Regions from separate parts of the Halomonas mongoliensis genome, predicted to be linked through region 1. Evidence: predicted binding sites of a transcription regulator. Region 1 holds the regulator's gene; each other region holds the start of a gene.
The links. The regulator sigma-54, encoded in region 1, starts transcription at its own class of promoters, with help from an activator protein. The targets are predictions, from matches to a motif close to TGGCACNNNNNTTGCTNT.
Positions count from the first base shown of each region.

Region 2: a site for sigma-54 is predicted at 805-822, ahead of ACRYRV_RS16780 (phenol hydroxylase subunit). Genes of this name have one in related genera too.
Region 3: a site for sigma-54 is predicted at 872-889, ahead of ACRYRV_RS03945 (nitrate reductase). Genes of this name have one in related genera too.

Region 1 covers NZ_CP199288.1:2,879,448-2,881,709, forward strand. The annotation lists gene hpf (ribosome hibernation-promoting factor, HPF/YfiA family) at 1-120, opposite strand, end outside; gene ACRYRV_RS13550 (RNA polymerase factor sigma-54) at 455-1,867, opposite strand; gene lptB (LPS export ABC transporter ATP-binding protein) at 2,039-2,262, opposite strand, start outside.
Region 2 covers NZ_CP199288.1:3,569,544-3,571,805, forward strand. The annotation lists gene ACRYRV_RS16775 (aromatic/alkene monooxygenase hydroxylase subunit beta) at 1-483, opposite strand, end outside; gene ACRYRV_RS16780 (phenol hydroxylase subunit) at 534-773, opposite strand; gene ACRYRV_RS16785 (sigma 54-interacting transcriptional regulator) at 1,119-2,262, shown strand, end outside.
Region 3 covers NZ_CP199288.1:863,161-865,422, reverse strand. The annotation lists gene ACRYRV_RS03950 (NAD(P)/FAD-dependent oxidoreductase) at 1-405, opposite strand, end outside; gene ACRYRV_RS03945 (nitrate reductase) at 1,009-2,262, shown strand, end outside.

The sequences.
Region 1 (2,262 bases):
GGTCACCTGCACATTGGTGATGTTGTCGTAGTGGCGCTCCACGCGTGCCAGTTTCTCGTTCACATAGCCACGCAGGGCGTCGGTCAGTTCCACATGATGGCCGGTGATATTGACTTGCATGACACGCTCCTTGCTCGTTGGTGGTGCCTCGATTGTAACCCTTTTTCCTGCCTTGCATACCCCCTGTGGCGGTGACGCCGCGCGCCGCAGTGATGCAGGTCATCGCGACCTTCGCTCGTGCCCGGGAGACGCTGCCCGGACCGTGCGGATGGGGCATGCTGGGGAGTGGGGTTCAGCGCAGCCGCTTGCGCTCGCTGGAGGCCGGAATGCCCACGGCTTCGCGGCCGACCCTTGAGAGCGCTACGGTCCTGCATTACCTGAGCCGCTTGCGCTCGCTGGAGGCCGGAATGCCCACGGCTTCGCGGCCGACCCTTGAGAGCGCTACGGTCCTGCATTACCTGAGCCGCTTGCGCTCGCTGGAGGCCGGAATGCCCATAGCTTCGCGGTACTTGGCTACCGTCCTTCTGGCCACCTGGATACCGGCCTCGTCGAGCAGGGCCACCAGCTTGCTGTCGGAGAGGGGCTTGCGCGGCGTCTCCTCCTGGATCAGCTTGCGGATCCGGGCGCGGATGGCGGTGCTGGAGTGGGCGTCTCCCTCGCCGCCGCCCACCTGGCTGGAGAAGAAGTACTTGAGCTCGAAGACGCCCCTGGGGGTATGGATGTACTTCTGGGTGGTGACCCGGGAGATGGTGGACTCGTGCATCTCCACTGCCTGGGCGATATCGGCCAGGATCAGCGGCTTCATCGCCTCCTCGCCCTGCTCCAGGAAGTCCAGCTGGCGGGCCATGATCTCGCGCCCCACCCTGAGCAGGGTGTCGTTGCGGCTGGAGAGGCTCTTCATCAGCCAGCGCGCCTCCTGGAGATGGTCCTTGAGGAACTGGTTGTCCTGGCTCTTGTCCGCGCGGCGGACCAGGGCGGCGTAGTCGGGCTGAATGCGCAGCCGGGGCAGCGCCTCGGGGTTGAGCTCCACGTGCCAGCCGTGGCTGTCGTGGCGCGCCACCAGGTCGGGAGTGACGTAGTCGCTGGTGGTGCCGGCGAAGGCGCTGCCGGGACGGGGGTCCAGGGAGCGGACCAGGGCGATGGCCGCGTCCAGGGTGTCGTCGTCGAGGCCGAGGCGGCGCTTGAGCAGGCGGCGGTCGCCGCCGGCCAGCGCCTCGAGGAACTGGCGCACCAGCCGGCGCGCCTGGGGCAGCAGGGGGGTGTCGTCGGGCAGCGCGGCCAGCTGCAGCAGCAGGCATTCGCGCAGCTCCCGGGCAAAGACCCCGGTAGGCTCGAACTGCTGCAGGCGCAGCAGTACCTGCTCCACCTCGGCGCTGCGCAGTCCCTCGAGACCCTGGTCCCGCAGGCCGTCGCGGATCTCCTCCAGGGGCTGGGCCAGGTAGCCGGCGTCATCCACCGCGTCGATCAGGCTCTCGGCGATCTGCTGCTCCCGAGGCGTGAGGTCGGTCATGGCCAGCTGCCAGCTGAGGTGGCCCTGCAGGCTCTGGCCGGCGGCCTCGCGTTCGAAATCTGGCCCTTCGCCGCCGGAGGCGGGGGCGCTGAAGTCCTGGTAGGTGTCCGACCAGTCGCTGTCGGTGGCCAGCTGGTCGGGGATCTCGCTGGCCCACTCCGCTTCGGGGGCCTCGCTGACCGCCTGTTCGCCGAAGCCCTCGTCGAGCTCCAGCATGGGGTTGGCTTCCAGTGCCTGCTGGATCTCCTGGCGCAGGTCCAGGGTGGAGAGCTGAAGCAGGGCGATGGCCTGCTGCAGCTGAGGCGTCATGGTCAGCTGGGTACCGACGCGCAGCTGGAGGGAGGCTTTCATGGCCATGGTCTAACGAGTCCCTCGGGTGTGGAAAGCCTTCACCCTAGCCGGCGGCGATGGGCGATGCAAGCGCCTTTCTCCGTCAATGTCTGCAACTTTCGTGCCATGCGCAATTGTCATGCCGCCAGGCAAGAACGGCTGGTATATCAGCAAGCTGTGTAGGTAAGCGGCGGGTGGCTAGAGCCGGAAGTCCTGGCCCAGGTAGACATCGCGTACCCGCTGGTTGGCGAGGATCGCCTCGGCATTGCCCTCGGCGATGATCTGGCCGTCGCCGACGATATAGGCGGTGTCGCAGATGTCGAGGGTCTCGCGGACGTTGTGGTCGGTGATCAGCACGCCGATGTCGCGGGCCTTGAGCTGGCGTATGATCCCCTTGATCTCCCCCACCGAGATCGGATCGA
Region 2 (2,262 bases), 690 kb from region 1:
CAGGCGATCCATGCCGTGGTACATATGGGCCTGGCTCAACGTAGTGCCGTAGGCATTGGCAGCGATGCCTACGTTATTCATGTTGGCGCCCATCTCGGCGTGACGCAGGGGCAGCAGGCAGCGGGTCACCAGGCGGCGAACGTCGTCGCTCAGGCGGCCGCCCATGCCGCGCTTCTCGAAGAAGGCGAAGCTGGACTCGGTGTTCTCCTGGAGCTTGGCGCGGGCCGCCACCCAGGCGCCATAATAGAACTGGCGGGGGTCGCTGAAGGCGTACCAGTCTTCCATCTTCAGCACGGTATAGCCGGTGTCATAGAGCTCATGGTGCTCATCAAACATCGGCCGGTAATGGAAGTTGGCAGTCGGCTGGATATCGAAGCTGGCTTCCTGGTAGCGCGTCGCCGGCTTGTCACCGAAGCGGCGCTTGGTATGACCATAGGTCTGGCGAACCGGCGTGATCTCCGCTGTTTTGATCTCGACACTCATAGGGGATTCCTCATTTATTGTTGTGCGATGTCTACCGTCTAATACAGGCGTCAGTGGCTGACGCTATAGCGCCACTTCTCCATCTGAATATCGACGGCCTTGGCCTGCTCATCGCTCATAAATGTCACGTTGTTTCTGTCACAGAACTCTTCGAAGGCCATGGGCGGCATGATCAGCTCAACGAACAGCTCCGGGTTCTCGATGGCGAAGTCGAATTCGATGAATCGCTCGCCACGCTCACGCACTCTTACGTAGCGCTTCAGAGCATGGGGGATAGCCGACTGGGACATGGTTTCCACTCCAGTTGAGTTCCCCACTACCGTTACAAGGCCTGTGCCAGGCCGGCGAAAAACCCAAAAAAACACAAAAGAAACAATAACCTAAAAGGAATGCCCGGTGAAAAAAGGCTTCATGACACTCTCTTCGAATCAAGGAAACCATGAATTGCTGCGCAGCAGCTTGGCCATTTCATGAAAACCGCAGGAGGCGAGAAACCCTTCGAGAACATGGACTGGAAACCTGAGGCAATGGCGCCTTATGCTGTTCGGGTCGGAAAGCCCAAATCACACGAAAAAATCCGACAAAAGTATAATACACAACACTAACAACTACCCTGTGACGCCATGACCATGAGCATGCCTAGCCATGAGGTGACCCCGCGCTACCCTGACAGCCGCGACATCCTCAACAAACTTCGTTTTCTACCCGGGGAGGGCCAGATATGGCTGGGAGAGCAGCGCATGCTGCTGATGCAGCTGCAGACCATGGCTACCTTCCGCCATGAAATCATTCGCACTCTGGGCCTGAAGCGTGCCAAGAGCTTCTTCCTGCGGCTGGGCTACCATTCGGGCCTGAAGGACGCAGAACTGGCCCGTGCCGTACGCGGCCAGGAGATGTCGGTGGAAGATGGCTTCCTGACCGGCCCCCAGCTTCACTCCTTGAGAGGCCTGGTCAAGGTGATTCCCCTGGCCCTGGAGATCGATCCGAGCCGAGGGCACTTCTACGGCGAATTCGAGTGGCAAGACTCCTATGAGGTGGCGATCAGCGAGCAGCTGGAGTCCTCTCTGGGCGAACCCGTATGCTGGATGCAGCTGGGTTACGCCTGCGCCTACTCGAGCCAGTTCCTTGGCCAGGAGATTCAGTATCGGGAAGTGGAGTGCCGGGGGCGAGGCGACGAACGATGCAGAATCATCGGCAAGCCAGCCCATGAGTGGGAGGATCATGCGACCTTCGCCGAGCATTTCCGCGAAGACCCGCTGATCGACGAGCTCTATGAATTGCAGTCGCGCATCGCCTACCTGGAAGACGATATCGCCCGCCACAAGGGCGATGAGCACTACCGCCCCATCGGCCAGTCGCCCGCCTTCCTGGGGGCGCTGGACCTGATCGACCGCGCCGCCCGCTCGGAGGTACCGATCCTGCTGCTGGGCGAGACCGGTACCGGCAAGGAGATCCTCGCTCACCGGGCTCATCAGCAGAGCGACCGGGCCGAGGGGCCCTTCGTTGCGGTCAACTGCGCGGCCATCCCTCCGGATCTGATCGAGTCGGAGCTGTTCGGCGTCGAGAAGGGCGCCTACACCGGTGCGGTGCAGTCGCGGGCCGGGCGCTTCGAACGGGCGGACGGCGGTACCCTCTTTCTGGACGAGCTGGCCGAGCTCTCACCGCGTGCCCAAGCCGCGCTGCTCAGAGCCCTCCAGGAAAAGCAGATAGAAAGGGTTGGCGGCCAGCGGAGCTACACCATTGATGTACGTATTGTCGCCGCTACCCATGGCGATCTGA
Region 3 (2,262 bases), 1.6 Mb from region 1:
TACCTCCACGCCGGGCAGCTCGAGCCCCGGCACCGGGGGGCGGGCCGGACGGGAACCGGTGGCCAGCACCAGGCGGTCGTAGTCGAGGGTGCGGCCGGCATCGGTGGTCAGGCGCCGTGCGGCGCGGTCGATGTCGGCGACCCGCTCGCCGAGGATCAGCGCGATGCCCTGCTCGGCGTACCAGTCGCCGTCATGCAGGGTCAGGGCCTCGCGTGCCATCTCGCCGGCCAGCAGCGGGGAGAGCAGGATACGGTTGTAGGCCGGCTCCGGCTCGTCGCCGATCACGGTGATGTGCGCCGGGCGGCCCGGCTTGCCAGCCAGGGCCTCCACCAGGCGGTGGCCGGCCATGCCGTTGCCGATGATGACCAGATGGTCCGTCACGGCAGAGTGAGAGGTCGCGGGCATGGCGTTCTCCTCCAGGGACATGAAAACGCAAAGGGCGCCTCGACCGCGTCTGGTGAGAGACGGGTGCGAGGCGCCCTTGCCTGAATGATGGTTGGTCGGCGATCCACGTTGACCGCTGCCATACACCAACTAACAAGAAGCTCGCCAGCTTGCCTGTTATTGGAAAAATAAGACGTTAAATCAGCTGGCTACATACATGTGGGAGTCGGCTGGCTCGGCCGCTGCGCCGTCGGGGGTTCGCCGCGGTGGTGCAGGGCGAGGCCGTTATGCACCGGTTTGCAGCAGCCTCCCCGCCGGTGCGCCATAACCCCTCGCCAATGCGCCATAAAAGGTAGGAGCGTCACCCGGCGCCCGCCACCGCCCAGGGAGCCGCCCGGCTGCAGGGGGAGGCGCCGATCTGCTACAGGCTGCCGGCAGCGCTCTGGCATCCTGATTGCGTAGTTGGCATCTTGGTTGCATGGGCTGATGGCACAGAATGCGCTATCCGCTGCGTCAACAGGCGGATGCCCCGGGGCAACGACGCCCGCCACTTTCCGGTTCGCCGGGGAGTGGCGGGCGTTTGCGTTCAGGGCCAGTGGAAGCTCATGAACACCGGAGACTGTCATGCCTCATATCACCCGCCATATCACCACGACCTGCCCCTACTGCGGCGTTGGCTGCGGCATCAGGGCGACGCTGGAGGGCCAGCGCATCACCGCCGTCGAGGGGGATAGCGGCCACCCCGCCAACTACGGCCGGCTCTGCGTCAAGGGCTCGGCCCTGCACGAGACCCTGGGCGAGCAGGGCCGGCTCACCCGGCCGCGGGTCGACGGCGTGGAGGTGGAGTGGGAGACGGCCCTTGCCACCGTGGCCGAGCGGCTGGCGGCCACCCAAGCGCGCCATGGGCGGGAGAGCGTGGCGGCCTATCTCTCCGGTCAGCTGCTCACCGAGGATTACTACGTCGCCAACAAGCTCTTCAAGGGGTTTCTCGGCACCCCGCACCTGGACACCAACTCGCGGCTCTGCATGGCCTCGGCGGTGGCCGCCTACAAGCGCAGCTTCGGCGCCGACGCCGTGCCCTGCAGCTACGAGGACCTGGAAGAGGCCGAGCTGGTGGTGCTGGTGGGCTCCAACCTGGCCTGGAACCATCCGGTGCTCTACCAGCGCCTCAAGGTGGCCAAGGCCCGCAATCCGCTGATGCGGGTGGTGGTGATCGATCCCAGGGTCACCGACAGCTGCGAGATCGCCGACCTCTACCTGGGCCTTCGCCCCGGCAGCGACGCTCGGCTGTTCAACGGCCTGCTGGCCTGGATGGCCGACAAGGGTCGGCTGGACCGAGTCTATCTGGCGCGCCACACCCTGGGCCTCGAGGAGGCGCTGGCCGCGGCCCGGGAAGACGACGTCTCGGTGGCCGCGGTGGCGGCCGACTGTGACACCGACCCGGAGCGTCTGGAGACCTTCTACTACTGGTTCGCCAGCCAGCTGCACGTGGTGACCCTCTACTCCCAGGGGGTCAACCAGTCGAGCAGCGGCACCGACAAGGGCAATGCCATCATCAACTGCCACCTGGCCGGCGGCAAGCTCGGCCTGCCCGGCGCCGGGCCCTTCTCCATCACCGGCCAGCCCAACGCCATGGGCGGCCGCGAAGTGGGCGGGCTGGCTAACCAGCTGGCCGCTCACATGGACTACGACAGCCCCGGGGCTCGCGATCGAGTCACCCGCTTCTGGTCGACGCCCTCGCTCACGCCGACCCTCCCCGAGGCCCCCGGCCACAAGGCGGTGGCGCTGTTCGAGGCGATCGAGCGCGGCGAGGTGCAGGCGGTGTGGATCATGGCCACCAATCCGACGGTGAGCCTGCCCCGTGCCGACCGGGTGCGG